DNA from 2 places in the Ruminococcus sp. OM04-4AA genome. Region 1 is predicted to be linked to the other one. Evidence: predicted binding sites of a transcription regulator. Region 1 holds the regulator's gene; the other holds the start of a gene.

The links. Region 1 encodes HrcA, which represses chaperone genes, less so after heat shock. Its sites were predicted from a motif close to TGTTAGCACTCNNNNNNNNNGAGTGCTAACA; they were not measured.
Region 2: a site for HrcA is predicted at 6,768-6,798, ahead of clpB (ATP-dependent chaperone ClpB). Genes of this name have one in related genera too.

The regions. Positions count from the first base shown of each region.
Region 1 is NZ_QTZH01000033.1:17,684-25,792, forward strand. It holds gene dnaK (molecular chaperone DnaK) at 69-1,940, opposite strand; gene grpE (nucleotide exchange factor GrpE) at 1,989-2,642, opposite strand; gene hrcA (heat-inducible transcriptional repressor HrcA) at 2,670-3,719, opposite strand; gene DXB52_RS10280 (glutamate-5-semialdehyde dehydrogenase) at 4,068-5,318, opposite strand; gene DXB52_RS10285 (GNAT family N-acetyltransferase) at 5,529-6,041, opposite strand; gene DXB52_RS10290 (hypothetical protein) at 6,087-6,380, opposite strand; gene DXB52_RS10300 (xanthine dehydrogenase family protein molybdopterin-binding subunit) at 6,627-8,109, opposite strand, start outside.
Region 2 is NZ_QTZH01000014.1:54,142-62,250, forward strand. It holds gene DXB52_RS06295 (UDP-N-acetylmuramoyl-L-alanyl-D-glutamate--2,6-diaminopimelate ligase) at 1-1,314, opposite strand, end outside; gene DXB52_RS16810 (acyltransferase family protein) at 1,426-2,004, opposite strand; gene DXB52_RS16815 (acyltransferase) at 1,980-2,438, opposite strand; gene DXB52_RS06305 (Y-family DNA polymerase) at 2,454-3,689, opposite strand; gene clpB (ATP-dependent chaperone ClpB) at 4,117-6,702, opposite strand; gene DXB52_RS06320 (glycoside hydrolase family 172 protein) at 6,892-7,977, opposite strand; gene DXB52_RS06325 (carbohydrate ABC transporter permease) at 7,993-8,109, opposite strand, start outside.

The DNA of each region.
Region 1 (8,109 bases):
TCATGCTTCATTTATCTGATGCCCTGCTGCCTGTTTTTCTTCTGTCTTACCGGCATCTTTTCTATATTTTAGACTTCTTTGTAATCTCCGTCTACAACATCATCACCCTGGAAACCATCCGGAGCCGGACCAGCTTCTGGTGTAGGACCAGCCTGTGCACCTGCACCTGCTGCAGCACCTGCCTGCTCATACATCTTTGTGAACAGTTTCTGTGCGCTCTCCATCAGTTTTTCCTTAGCAGCTTTGATCTCTGCTACCTGTTCTTCTGTTGTGTTCTCCGGAGCAGATTTTGCAAGGATATCTTTCAGTGCCTGAACGTCAGCCTCTACAGCTGCCTTCTCTGTAGCATCGACTTTGTCGCCAACCTCTTTGATTGCCTTCTCTGTCTGGAATACCATAGCGTCTGCTTCGTTTCTTGTATCGATTGCTTCTTTACGTTTCTTATCCTGAGCCTCGAATTCAGCTGCTTCTTTTACGGCTTTATCGATATCGTCATCAGACATATTAGAACCTGCTGTGATTGTAATATGCTGCTCTTTACCTGTTCCAAGATCCTTAGCAGATACATTTACGATACCATTTGCATCGATATCGAATGTAACTTCGATCTGCGGGATTCCACGTGGAGCCGGCGGGATTCCATCAAGTCTGAACTGTCCGAGGGACTTGTTGTCTCTTGCGAACTGTCTCTCACCCTGTACAACGTTGATGTCTACAGCTGTCTGGTTATCTGCTGCTGTTGAGAAGATCTGGCTCTTCTTTGTCGGGATTGTTGTATTTCTCTCAATCAGTCTTGTAGCTACACCACCCATTGTCTCGATAGACAGTGACAGTGGAGTTACATCAAGAAGAAGGATATCTCCTGCGCCTGCATCTCCTGCAAGTTTACCACCCTGTACGGAAGCACCAAGTGCTACACACTCATCTGGGTTAAGGGATTTGCTAGGCTCTTTGCCTGTCAGTCTCTTAACTTCTTCCTGAACAGCCGGAATACGTGTTGATCCACCAACGAGAAGTACCTGTCCAAGCTCGGAAGCTGTGATTCCTGCGTCAGAAAGTGCACGTCTTACCGGTTCCTGAGTCTTTTCTACGAGGTCTCTTGTCAGCTCGTCGAATTTAGCTCTTGTAAGGTTCATATCGAAATGCTTCGGTCCTTCAGCTGTTGCTGTGATGAACGGAAGGTTGATATTTGTTGTTGTTGCACTTGAAAGCTCTTTCTTTGCTTTCTCTGCAGCTTCTCTTAATCTCTGAAGAGCCATCTTATCTGTAGAAAGATCTACGCCTTCTTTTGCCTTGAAGTCTGCAAGCATGTAATCTGTGATCTTCTGGTCGAAGTCATCTCCACCAAGTCTGTTGTTACCGGCTGTTGAAAGTACTTCGATAACTCCATCACCGATCTCGATAACGGATACATCGAATGTACCACCACCAAGGTCGTAAACCATGATCTTCTGCTCTTTCTCGTTGTCAAGACCATAAGCAAGTGCAGCTGCTGTAGGCTCGTTGATGATACGTTTTACATCAAGTCCTGCGATCTTACCTGCATCTTTTGTAGCCTGACGCTGAGCATCGTTGAAGTAAGCCGGAACTGTGATAACAGCTTCTGTTACTTTCTCACCAAGGTATCCTTCTGCATCTGCTTTCAGTTTCTGAAGGATCATTGCAGAAATCTCCTGTGGAGAATATTTCTTATCGTCAATATCTACTTTATAATCTGTTCCCATCTCTCTTTTGATGGATGAGATTGTTCTTGCTGCGTTTGTTACAGCCTGACGTTTTGCAGGCTCACCTACAAGACGCTCTCCTGTCTTTGTAAATGCTACAACAGACGGTGTTGTTCTTGCGCCTTCTGTATTCGCGATAACTGTTGGCTGTCCACCTTCCATAACGGCAACACAGCTGTTTGTTGTACCAAGGTCAATACCAATAATTTTTCCCATGATAAATTTCCTCCTCTATCTAATCTCTGAATCTTGTTAAAAATCAAATTAGTTTGCTACTTTTACCATGCTGTGTCTCACAACACTTTCACGGTACATGTAACCTTTCTGGAATTCTTCTGCGATGATGTTCTCACCGAGCTCATCATCTTCCACATGCATTACTGCGTTGTGGAAATCCGGATTGAATTCCTGACCAACTGCCTCAATTGGTTTTACTCCAACGGATTCCAGTGTAGTCATAAGCTGTTTGTAGATCTTCTCCATTCCTTCTACGAACGGAGCATTCTTCTCCTCCTCCGGTACGGAACCAAGTCCACGCTCGAAGTTATCCACAACCGGAAGAATCTTTTCTATGATATCTTTCGCTCCGATCTCGTACATCTGGGATTTCTCCTTCTCAGATCTCTTGCGGAAGTTATCAAACTCTGCCATCTGACGAGTAACGCGGTCTGTGAGTTCCTCGATCTTCTCGTCTTTCTTGTCCTTCTTCTCTTTCTTTCCGAAGAACTTTTTCTTACCTTCTGATGCTGCTTCTGAATCTCCTTCAGTCTCAGTTGCTTCCTCTGTCGCTTCTTTCGCTTCAGTCTCAACTTCCTGGGCATCTTCTGTTTCTACTGTCTCTTCAGCTTCTGCCTGCTCTTTCGCAGCCTTTGCTTTCGCCTCTTCAACAGCTTCTTTTACCATATCTTCTTTGCTCATGTTCTCTGTCACCAGCTTTCTACCTTCCTATTCTTTTGGTTCTTTATTATAAATCGCATCCAACTCACATTGTAAAGTCTTCAGCGTCTTCATGACATGTTCATAATCCATTCTCTTCGGACCGATGATTCCAATCGTTCCTTTCATGCCTTCTCCCAGTTCATAAGTGGCGGTAACAACACTGCAGTCTTTCATAGTCTTAACCGGAGTTTCATCTCCGATGTAAACCTGTATGCCGTTGTTCTCCTCACTTGCCAACGTCTCTGTCACCAGATCAGCTAACTGCTGTTTCTCTTCGAATGCACTGATGATCTCCTGTGCACTCTGCTTATCACTAAGCTCCGGATATTTAAAAATATTCGTTGCGCCGCTTGTGTAGATCTCCATATCATTATCGACATGAATAATCTCTGCCACTGCGTCAAGCACATGACCAACAACCTCACTGTGGATACCGGCCTGTTCTTTTAATCTTGCGATCAGACCTAATGTGATCTGATCAATAGATAATCCATTCAGTGTCGTATTCAGAAGCATGTTCAGCTTCAACAGATTCTCATTACTTAAGGTTTCTCCAACTTCGATGATCTTATTCTTGATCACATTACCACCAAGTACGATAACTGCTACAATCTGTTCTTCATCCACCTGTGACAGCTGAATAAACTTCAATGTGTTCCTGCTGTTGACCGGTGCGGAAACCATCGTCGCATAATTGGTGTTAGAAGCAAGAACCTTTGCTGCCTGTTGGAGTACTTTCTCGACCTTATCTGTCTTCTCGAGAAGTGCATCCTCTCGTCTGCTGATCTCCTGCTCCTTGTTCTCCATCAGAAGATCTACATAAAAGCGATATCCCTTATCTGATGGAATTCTTCCTGCTGATGTATGCGGCTGGAAGATGTAACCAAGGTCTTCCAGATCTGCCATCTCATTCCTTATCGTTGCGGAACTTAATTTCAAATCTGTGTATTTTGAAAGGGTTCGTGATCCGACCGGTTCGCCAGTCTCCAGATAATTCTGTATGATGGCTTTCAATATCGTAAGTTTTCTTTCACTTAATTCAGCTTCTACAGACATCTCTGTGTTCCCCTTTCTTCTCATCTTTGTTTGTTATTAGCACTCTTTGTTTTTGAGTGCTAACACCTTACAGATACTAAGATAGCACCTCGATTTCTGTTTGTCAACACTGATTGTTATTTTTATAAGTTTTTTATTTTCTTCTTATTTTATTAATAGGATGCTTTTTGGGGGAGGGAATGTGATTTTATAGAAATGTTGTTGACTTGGATTGTAATTTTGTGAATTCCAGGCAAGCTTATAGCCAAATCATAAGTTGACTTGAATTATGATACATAAAATCCAGGTCAAAGACAAGTTTATTTAACTTACACTAATTGACCTGGATTTTAAAACCTGCTATCTATACTATCCCCTGATCTGTCCGTTTCCGAAGATAATATACTTTGTTGTTGTCAATGCTTCGAGTCCCATCGGGCCTCTTGCATGAAGCTTCTGTGTGCTGATTCCGATCTCAGCACCGAATCCGAATTCGAATCCATCTGTAAATCTTGTTGATGCATTTACATAAACTGCTGCCGCATCGATCTCATCCTGGAATCTCAATGCATTATCATAATCTTTTGTAATAATGGATTCTGAATGTCCTGTATTATATGTATTGATATGTGTGATTGCCTCATCAATGGAATCAACAATCTTCACGGAAATGATTGCATCCAGGTACTCTGTTCCCCAGTCTTCTTCTGTTGCCGGGATGATCTCAGAACTGATTGCCTGCGCTCTCTCATCTCCACGAATCTCTACTCCATGTTCTTTCAGTTTTGTTACGATCTTAGGCAAAGCTACCTCTGCAATCTTGGAATGAATCACAAGTGATTCACATGCATTACACACACCAAGGCGCTGTGTCTTCGCATTTTCAATAATATCTGTTGCTATCTTAATGTCTGCTGTCTCATCAACATATACATGACAATTTCCGGTCCCTGTCTCAATTACCGGAACAGTGCTGTTCGCAACTACATTTGCAATAAGTGCTGCTCCACCTCTCGGAACCAGAACATCGATCCAACCATGCATCTTCATCATCTCATTTACAACTTCTCTGCTTGTATCTTCTACGAGAAGAATGAGATCCTGGGATAACTTTGCTTTGCGAAGACCTGTCTTGATTGCACGCGTGATTGCCTTGTTAGAATGGATTGCATCACTTCCGCCACGGAGAATTACCGCATTTCCTGTCTTGAAGCAAAGGCCAAATGCATCTGCTGTCACATTCGGTCTGGATTCGTAGATGATTCCGACAACGCCAAGCGGTACGCGTTTCTTTCCGATACGAAGTCCGTTCGGTCTTGTCTTCATGCCAAGTACTTCTCCGATTGGATCATCCAGTGCAGCAATTTCACGCAGACCTTCTGCCATATCTTCAATTCGCTGTTCCGTCAGTGCCAATCTGTCGATCAATGACTGTTTCACGCCCTTATCTTTCGCAGCTTCGATATCCTTTGCATTCTCCTGTAAAATCAATTCTCTCTCTTCCACAAGTTCATTTGCCACTACGAGAAGTCCTCTGTTCTTTGCTTTTGTTCCCAGCTTTGCCGCTCCGCGGGATGCATTCTTTGCAAGTCTTCCAAGCATTTGCATGTATGTCTCCATTTCTGTTACTCCTTTCATCCGCATGTCTCTGTCAGTTTGTTTCTAGAAATCTGTTTCTATCTGTTTCTGTTATGTCATTTCTTAACTATGTCGAGAGTATACCACATACCTTTTCTTTTTTCTATATTATATAATGATGTGAGTGTCAAAAATAAATTTTTCCACTCACTGATGTAACCGACTTGCTCCATTGCTATGCAATTCTCGCAATCATATAATATCTTTCATCCAGATATCTCTTAAGAATCCGCCATATTTCTCCTTCGTAAGCATCTTCTTATATCCTTGTTTCATGACATTGGATCTGCTGAAAACATTTTCTGGATGTACGGTACAGAGCAGATACTGATATCCCCGCTGTCTTAAATCTTCTTCCGCATGCTGCATCATTTCATATTGTAAATGATGCCCACGAAACTCCGGCAGTACCACCGCTGTATCCATCATTGCACAAAGTTTCAGCTGCTCTTCTTCCATATTGAGATCATATCCAAGATTATCCGGATGCAGTCCCGGCAAAATTACGAAGAACATGGCTCCTACATTTTCATCTTCATCAACAGCAAGATACAAAAGTCCTCGTTCTTCTCTCATCCAGAAATCAAATTCCTCATACGGTTCTGCGACAAACCATTCTGGAACGTTCATCCCCTGGTCTACCTTATTTACAATTTCATACGCTTCTTTCAAGCGTTCTCTTCCGACGCGAATTATATTTATCATAAATAAACCTTCCTTGTACTCACTTTTTTCCATCTACTTTTAAAATTATTGTAACTGTTCTTGTAGTCCTGCAAAAAACAATTCATAAGGATCATCCTCACCTATAAGTACCGGCGAATTCTCTCCGCCACCATTCGTACTGCGCTTCATTGCGGCATAAAATTCATCTCCTGCCTGCACAATATCCATCGGATAAAGTTCATAACCCGCCTCACGACATACAGAGCAGAATGCTCCAAGAGAATCTTCTGCATCCCTTGTCTTTATGAACTGTTCTCTTAGTTTATCATCATGTCTTGCTTTGCGCTGTAATTCATCTAAAGCTTCTACTGCATTCATGTTTTCCTTCTCCTTCTGCTCTACTATTTCTATATCTTAGCATAGCCAGTATCACCTGTAAATCCTCTGAAAATTCTTCAACATTTGTGAGTCGCTCTGCATCCACAAAATTAATCTTATAATTTGGGAAGGTATTTTTCTAGATCTTCTGGCAATGTCAACATGAAAAATGAGAGCCAGAACAGCTCCCACATATAGTAACTATTCCAGCTCTCATTTTTTATACTTTCAAACAGAATCCGAAGTCTAACGCTCACAAATTCCTCTGTAAATCTTCTCCGCTGTCATCGGCAGTTCTCTAATGATCACTCCTGTCGCGTTCTGGATTGCATTGCTGATTGCCGGTGATGGTGTATTGATTACAATCTCTCCAATGGACTTCGCTCCGAACGGTCCTGTCGGCTCATAGCTGCTCTCGAACTCTACGCGGATTGTTCCAACATCAAGACGAGTCGGAATCTTATACTGCATCAGGGAATTGCTGAAGTTCTTTCCCTTTTCGTTATACACAACATCTTCATACAGTGCCATACCGATTCCCTGTGCGATTCCGCCTTCCACCTGCACACGTGCAAGGTTCGGATTTATAACTGTTCCGCAGTCTACGACTGCTACGTAATCGATCAGTTCAAGTACACCTGTCTCTTTGTCGATCTCAACTTCTGCCATACCAACCATGAATGGCGGTGGAGATACCGGTGAGGAAAATGCTTCACTTGCGGAAAGTGGTGCGTTACTGAAGCACATTACATTATTTCCAATCTGACTTCTTGAAATCTGCTTTCCTGTTGCCAGCTCTGTTACATATTCTCCATCGAAATCTACATCTTCCGGCTTACATCCGAGATACTCTGCTCCACGCTCGCAGATTTTCTTGCGAAGGGATTCACAAGTCTTAACAACTGCCTGTCCTGTTACATAAGTTGTACTGGATGCATATGAACCACAGTCGTATGGAGAGATGTCTGTATCTACTCCGAATACAACAACTTCTTCCGGTTTACATTCAAGACACTCTGCTGCCATCTGGGCAAGGATCGTATCGCATCCTGTTCCCATATCAGTAGCTCCGATGATCAGACTGTAGAATCCGTCATCATTTACTTTGATTTCAACAGCACCTGTATCTACTGCTGAGATTCCGGATCCCTGCATTGACATCGCAACTCCGACACTGCGGACTTTTCCATTTCCCATATCACGGTATGGATACTTTTCATCCCAGTTGATCATTTCTTTTGCTCTTGCAAGACATCTGTCGAGTGTACAGCTGTTTGCGATTTCTCCATAATATGCCGGCATCTTGTTGCCCTGGCGTACCATGTTCTTCTCACGAAGCACTGTTGGATCCATTTCGAGAACTCCTGCAAGTTCATTTACAGCTGACTCTACAGCAAACTGTCCCTGTGTTGCTCCGTATCCACGGTAAGCTCCAGCTGACATTACATTTGTGTAAACAACGTCATATGTAAAGCGGAATGCCTCTGCCTTTCCATAAAGCGGAATAGACTTGTGACCGGAAAGACCTACGGTTGTCGGTCCGTGCTCACCAAATGCTCCAGTATTGGAAAGTGTATAGAGATCGATTGCTTTAATATTTCCTTCTTTATCCGCTCCCAGACGTACATGAAGTTCCATCTCATGACGCGGTGAAGAAGCGATCAAAGACTCTTCTCTTGTGTAAATGATCTTCGCCGGTTTTCCTGTCTTCCATGTGACAAGTGCCGGA
Region 2 (8,109 bases), on a different contig from region 1:
TGCCTCTTTACGATCACAGATCTCCACATATTTTCCATCTGTCTTCGCAATTCCGGTCTTGATGTCATTAATAATATCCTGTGGTTCTTCAAATCTCGGATTATCTGATGTAATGATCGTCAAGTCTGCCAGTCTTCCGGATACTTCACCCATCTCGAATCTTCTGTCTTTGGAACGGTTTCCGCCACATCCGAACAGACATACCAGACGTTTCGGGTTATATTCCTTTAATGTAGTCAGAAGACTCTCAAGGCTCATCGCATTATGTGCATAATCGATCATCAATGTGAATTCATCAGACACTTTGATCATCTCAATACGTCCTTTTACCTTGGCCTTCTTGAGTGCATCCTTGATCATCTCAACCGGCACCTGGAAATGACGGCAGACAGAAATAGCAGTCAGTGAATTGTAAACACTGAATTTACCCGGAACATCAATCTCTACATCAAAATCCATCACGCCTGCAACATGATATGCCACACCAAGATATCCCGGTCTTGATACAAGTTCTACATTCTCTGCATGAAGATCCGCCTCCGGTGAAAATCCGAATGTCTCGATCTTACATGTAGATTCTTCAAATACATCTTTAAAATACTTGTCATCCACATTGGCGATTCCGAGCTTACACTGCTTGAACAGAAGACCTTTACATCTCTTGTAATCATCAAAATCCTTATGCTCATTCGGTCCGATATGGTCTCTTCCAAGATTTGTGAAAATGCCGATCTCAAATGGGATTCCTGCTGTTCTGTGAAGCATCAGTCCCTGAGAAGAAACTTCCATAACAACACAGTCACAACCTGCTTCTACCATCTCTGCAAAATATTTATGGATCGTGTAAGACTCCGGAGTTGTATTGCATGACGGGATCTTCTTGTCTCCGATAATTGCCTCGATTGTTCCGATCAATCCAACCTTATGTCCTGTCTCTTCAAGAATAGACTTGATCATGTAAGTTGTTGTTGTCTTTCCCTTTGTTCCTGTAATACCGATGACTTTCATCTTATCTGCCGGATATCCAAAGTAAGCTGCTGACATCAGAGCCAGTGCATAACGAGTATCCTCTACCTTAATTACAGTCACATTTTCCGGCACTTCGACATCTTTCTCTACAACAACAGCTGCCGCGCCTTTCGCCGCAACATCCGCTGCATATTTATGTCCATCAGATACTGCTCCGCTGATACATACGAAAACAGATCCTTCTTCCACTTTTCTTGAATCATTGATCAGTGTTGTTACTTCCGTAGAATCACTTCCCTGTACTACTGTGTAGTCTAGGCGTTCTAATAATTTATCTAATTTCATGATCTAACCCTCCTGTTCTGAACTGGTGTATTGCATCATTGACTTTCAGGCAAATAACGATTGTCTTAACCTTTATAGAATAACATAATCTCACCGCATATGCAAAAAAACCTACATAATCTTTCGTCCTGTTTTCGTCTTTCGAATCAGCCAGACACATCCAAATGACAATAACACAAGTCCCACACTCACTACCGGAATCATGATCCAGGCTGAAAATGTCTCTGGCTTAATATTTCTCTTATAAACATCAAGAAACATGATATGGATCAAATAGATTCCAAAGGAACATCCACAAAATCTGTCAATCCACTTCTTTGCCTGTTCGGACGGATTGAATTCGCTCTTTTTCAATCGTACTAACATAAGAAATGCCATCGCTGCTGCCAGTGCAAGCAGTGGATTACCATATTCCAGCAGACGTTCATAATGTTCTCCATCCTGCAAGGTTACCGCGTAAGTCAGCCCATAATTTAATACCATGCATACTACAAAAATACCTGCCGGAATCATTTTCCCCTTCATCACATGCTTACGATATTTATATATATAATATCCGATAAATACATAATAAGAATAGATTCTGTCCCCCACCATTGGGACGGAATAATACATCTTTTCATCAAAAAATGTGGAAATATAATTGAACAAAACAGCCGCCGTAATCACCACAAGAAATGCGCGTTCCATCCGAGGTTCATCCCTTTACACATAACCTGGAAAAAAGGAAGTACCAGATAGATCGGAATCATTGCATACAGATACCACAGATGCTGTTCTACCGGCTTATATAATAAATCTTTGATTTGATAAGGATCCTTCATATAAACTGCATTCCAGATCATATATATTACACTCCACACAAGCAGAACAATTAGAAAACGAAAGATTCTTTTTGCATGTTTATGAAGTGATTCCTGTCTTCCAAGCAGAAGTGCTCCTGTAATCATGAAAAAACATGGTACACTTATCCTTGCCAGCAGATTTAATAGCAGTGAAAAACTGTACTCCCCAATCGTAATATCGCCATAGGCTCTGCAATAATAATTCGATACATGAATCACAATAACAAATATAAAGGAAATCATTCGAATCAATTCCAGATTATAATTTTTCTCTTTCAATGCACATTCCTCTTTCTATCTCTTCTGATTTTCATCTTTTTTCTTGTTTCCGTCCGGTTTATAAAATGTGCCTTTCACAACCGCACCCTTTCCGTAACGATTGTTCAGCTGTTCCAATGCGGCATTTAATTTCTTATGTTTCTCGTCCGGTTCTTTTGGAAATTCAATATCAAAAATTGTCAGCTGCTCCGGTGCATTCTCTTCTACTAACTTTGACGTTCGGATTCCGAGCAGACGGACAGGTTCTCCACTCCAGCTTTCACGAAACAAATTACAGGCTGTCTCACATAAGATAACCGGATCATTCGTCGGCTTTTGAAGCTGCACCTGATGCGACATATTTCTGAAATCATAATAGCGAACCTCCATGCTCACCATCCCGGCTTTCTTTCCTGCCTTCTTCAGCCTGTTCCCCACGCTCTGCGCAAGCTCACGAAATACATCTCTCACCTCTTCATAAGTCGTTGCATCCTCCGACAGAGTCGTTGAATTTCCTACTCCCTTTGCCTCTTCCGGTTCATACTGTACCTTATCGTCTCCAATTCCATTTGCAAAATTCCAAAGCATCCGTCCATGACTTTTTAAATGCAGCGTAATTACATTTACATCCGCATGAGCAAGATCTCCAATTGTATTAATTTCAAGTTTCTTGAAGACCTCCACACTTGAACGCCCTGCCATAAAGAGTTCTCCAATCGGAAGCGGCCACATTTTCTGCGGAACCTCTTCCGGAAATAATGTATGGATCCGATCCGGTTTCTGAAAATCCGAAGCCATCTTCGCTAGTAACTTATTACTGGAGATTCCAATATTCACCGTGAATCCAAAACGCTTCTTCACTTCTTCTTTGATCTCCATTGCACCGTCCACCGGTGTTGGATATCGCCCGACAAGCTCTGTAAAATCCATATAACATTCATCGACACTGACCTGCTCGATCTTCTTTGTATATGTCCGCAGGAAATCCATCAGCATCCGGCTCTTTTCTCGATACATCTTATGATTCGGCGGTGCTGTCACAAGATTCGGACATTTTCGAAATGCATTTACTACAGGTTCACCCGTCTGAATCCCATAGGATTTGGCAAGTGATGATTTTGCAAGGACGATTCCATGACGCGAGCTCTGATCTCCACCAATAATCGCCGGAATCTCCCGCAGATCCACTTTTGATCCATTTTTCAATTGTTCAACCGCCGTCCAGCTTAAAAATGCTGAATTGACATCGATGTGGAAAATAATGCGCGCCATGGGAGCCTCCTTTCCGGAATTCTGCCTGAGTTCTTTCTTAGTATTAATTCTTGTTGTATGTATATACATTCTGTCAGTTTTTTATTTTAACATATAATCTGCGCTTGTATCAATTGCTTCGGTGAACGAAAAAAAGGCTGTGAAAAATCCAATTTTCTAAAAATCTCCAGAAAATTTTCATTTTTCACAGCCCTACATATTATATCGTTACTATACTGATATTTTGATGTTGGGGGCAAAAAGTATTTTGCCCCCTATAATACACGGATTGCTTCGCCTTTCATGCTCTCGCAATCCTACCCACTATTCGCATATCGTGAAGCTTACGCTCCACTTTTATGCTCATATTGGGGCGGGTCTCAAGGCCATTACACCACCTTTGTGCAAGCACCGGTGGTTTCAGACCTTTTGACCCTGGTATCATATTTTATTTCTTCACACCCGCTGTCAGTTTACCGTCCTTCACATCGATCAGGATCGTGTCTCCACGTCCCACATCTCCAGCAAGGATCAGTTTTGCAGCTAATGTCTCTACATTCTTCTGCAAGTAACGTTTCAGAGGTCTTGCACCGTACATCGGCTCATATCCACCTTCCACAACGAAGTCTTTCGCTGCATCTGTCAGCTCAACACTCAGTTCACGTTCTTCCAGACGGCGATTCACATCAGCAACCAGAAGATCAATAATAGAGCGTACATTTGTCTTTGTCAATGGTTTGAACATGATAATCTCATCCAGACGGTTCAAAAATTCCGGTCTGAAATGTGCTTTCAGATCACCCATTACCATCTCCTGACTCTGTTCATCGATCGAACCATCGTCCTTAATTCCTTCCAGCAGATAGTTTGCACCAATGTTGGAAGTCATGATCAAGATTGTATTCTTGAAGTCAACTGTACGTCCTTGGGAATCTGTGATTCGTCCATCATCCAGTACCTGCAGCAATACGTTGAAGACATCCGGATGTGCTTTCTCGATCTCATCAAAAAGTACAACAGAATATGGTTTTCTTCTGACTGCTTCTGTCAGCTGTCCGCCTTCATCGTATCCAACATATCCCGGAGGAGCTCCGATCAGTCTGGACACGGAATATTTCTCCATGTACTCACTCATATCGATACGAACCATGTTGTTCTCATCATCAAACAGGCTCTGGGCAAGTGCCTTTGCAAGCTCTGTCTTACCTACACCTGTAGGTCCAAGGAATAAGAAGGAACCGATCGGTTTTGTCGGATCTTTGATACCTGCTTTGGAACGGATGATTGCTTCAGTTACAAGCTCTACACCTTCATCCTGACCGATGACACGCTTATGCAATTCATCTGCAAGGTGAAGAGTCTTATTTCTCTCGCTCTCGTTCAGTTTTGCAACCGGGATACCTGTCCATCTGGAAACGATTTTTGCAATCTCATCATCTGTAACGGATTCATGCACAAGAGAAAGATCTTTTGCCTTTACCTTTGCCTCTTCCTCTTCCAGCTGTTTCTGCAGCTGTGGAAGGCGACCATACTGAAGCTCTGCTGCCTTATTCAAATCATACTCTCTTTGGGCTTTCTGAATCTCCTTGTTCACCTGCTCGATCTGCTCACGGATCTTCTGCACATGCTCTACGGAATTCTTCTCATTCTCCCACTGTACTTTCTTACTTGCATACTGCGCTTTCAGTTCTGCCAGTTCTTCCTGCAAATGTTCCAGACGCTCTTTACTTAAGCGATCTTCCTCTTTCTTAAGTGCAGACTCTTCAATCTCCATCTGCATCACACGACGGCGAAGCTCATCAAGCTCTGTCGGCATAGAATCAAGTTCTGTTTTGATCAATGCACACGCCTCGTCAACAAGGTCGATTGCTTTATCCGGCAGGAAACGATCAGAAATATATCTGTTCGAAAGTGTAACTGCCGCAACAAGCGCACTATCTGTGATCTTAACTCCATGGAAGACTTCGTATCTCTCTTTCAGTCCTCTCAGGATAGAGATTGCATCCTCAACGGTTGGCTCATCTACCAGAACCGGCTGGAAACGACGCTCCAATGCAGCATCCTTCTCAATATACTGACGATACTCATCCAATGTTGTTGCGCCGATACAGTGCAGTTCGCCTCTGGCAAGCATAGGCTTTAACATATTTCCCGCATCCATTGCACCGTCTGTTTTACCTGCTCCTACAATCGTATGAAGCTCATCAATGAAAAGAATGATCTTTCCATCACTGTTCTTCACTTCTTCCAGAACGGCTTTCAGACGTTCCTCGAATTCACCACGATACTTCGCTCCTGCTACCAGTGCTCCCATATCCAGCGAAAAGATTGTCTTATCTTTCAGTCCTTCCGGTACATCTCCGCTGACGATTCGCTGTGCAAGTCCTTCTACAACTGCAGTCTTACCTACACCAGGTTCACCGATCAGCACCGGGTTATTCTTTGTCTTACGGGACAGGATACGAATCACATTACGGATCTCTTCATCACGTCCGATGACCGGATCCAGTTTCTGATCTCTTGCTTTCTCAACAAGATCCTGGCCGTATTTATTCAATGTATCATAAGTTGCTTCCGGATTGTCAGAAGTAACTCTCTGATTTCCTCTTACTGTTGACAGCGCATGGAGGAAGCCCTCTCTGCTGATGCCATATTCACGGAAAATCTGCTTCAACTCACGGCTTGCATACTTCAGCATTGCAAGAAACAGATGCTCAACAGAGACATACTCATCTCCCATCTGCTTTGCTTCATCTTCTGCATGGATCAGCACATTATTCAAGTCCTGACCGACATAAGCCTGACCTCCCTGTACCTTCGGTCTCTTGCCGATTGCCTGCTCGATACTGTTAATAAAGAGCTGGCCCTGAATGTTCATCTTCTCAAATAATTTTAAAATCAGACTGTCATCCTGTGTCAGCAGCGCATATAGCAAATGCTCCTGCGCCAGTTCCTGATTCCCGTTATCCGCAGCAATCTTCTCACAGTTCTGAACTGCCTGTAATGAATTCTGTGTAAATTTATTGATATTCATGGTCTTTCCCTCCTTTGAACCACAAATTTGCTTTTCCTGTGTTCTATTAGGAATATAGCACGTATTGTTAGCACTGTAAATGGTTGAGTGCTAATTCTTTTCTAAAAATTTTGTGAAGTCCTTATTTCATGGGCTTCACAAAATTTTTAAATTTACAATTACACTCAATTTGTAATGATTTAGACCATTCTATCTTGGCCATCTCTCTTTTTTATTCATTAACGGTTTAAAAGCCTGATGCGGTTCACTCTGATACCAATATGCTACACTGGCAACATCATCCTGTCTTTCAAATAGTCCTTTATAACATACACCGATCTGTTGGATAGTAACTTTTAAATTTTCTTCAAAGCAAATCGGATCCATCAGATGCCATCTATAAAATCCTCTCATTGGCGGACAATCATCATTATGATATGGATTATGCACCAGTTCATCGTGTGCTGAATAATACGGATATCCTAAAAATGGAGAATTATAAGTCTGTTCTACCGTCTTTCCGTTTACCTGGTGAGCAAAACTCCATGACCCGCCAAAATAGTCCTCTGTTCCCGTGCCACATATTGTAGGATATTCTTCATCTCCGTCAATATAAAATTTAACTTCGCCTTCTCCCCACCAGTATCTTTCAAGTGTTGTCAGAGCAAGATATGTACCAATATAATGGCCTTTTCCTTTCACATTATCCAAAATAACATAATCCTTTGCCAGTTCTGTTATTCTTTGACGTCTCCACTGTGCATGAAAATAAGCTGTATCTTCTGGTAACTCATCATACAAACAATAGTCTACCTGATAAAAGAAATCAGGAATTGGATTATCATGTTGATTTTCTAAAGTAATTCTTGCTTTTTTACGAAATGGCATTTGAAAATAGCTATTAAAACCTCTGTTTGGAATTACGGATATTGGCATAGATGTAACAAGACATTCTCTTGCAAAACCACAGCAGAAGAAATCACCTAAAGGACTTTCAACCGATGGAACTTCCTCATCATCCCAGTACATGCGGAGTACTAAATCACGGAGTACATAACAATCCGCATCTGATGTTTTATTATTAACCGTAATCCATATATGCTGAATAATACCCGGTCCATCCATTTCAGCTAATACTACCGTTTCATTCGGCATAATATTTTTCAAGCACGGACTACCTTTTCTTGAAGGGCCAAGATGACTTGCTGCAATTCCACCCTTTCCTTTTTCTCCAGTTGGATTTTCAGCATTTATAGCTCTCGATCTTCCATTTCTTAATCTGAAAATATCTGACATTATTCACACCTCCACTTATTGCTTAACGCCGCCAGCCATAACACCTTCCATGATCTGCTTCTCAAAAATAAGTACGAAAATAACTATTGGCAGCAGGATAATACATCCAACTGTACTTATTAAATCCCATGG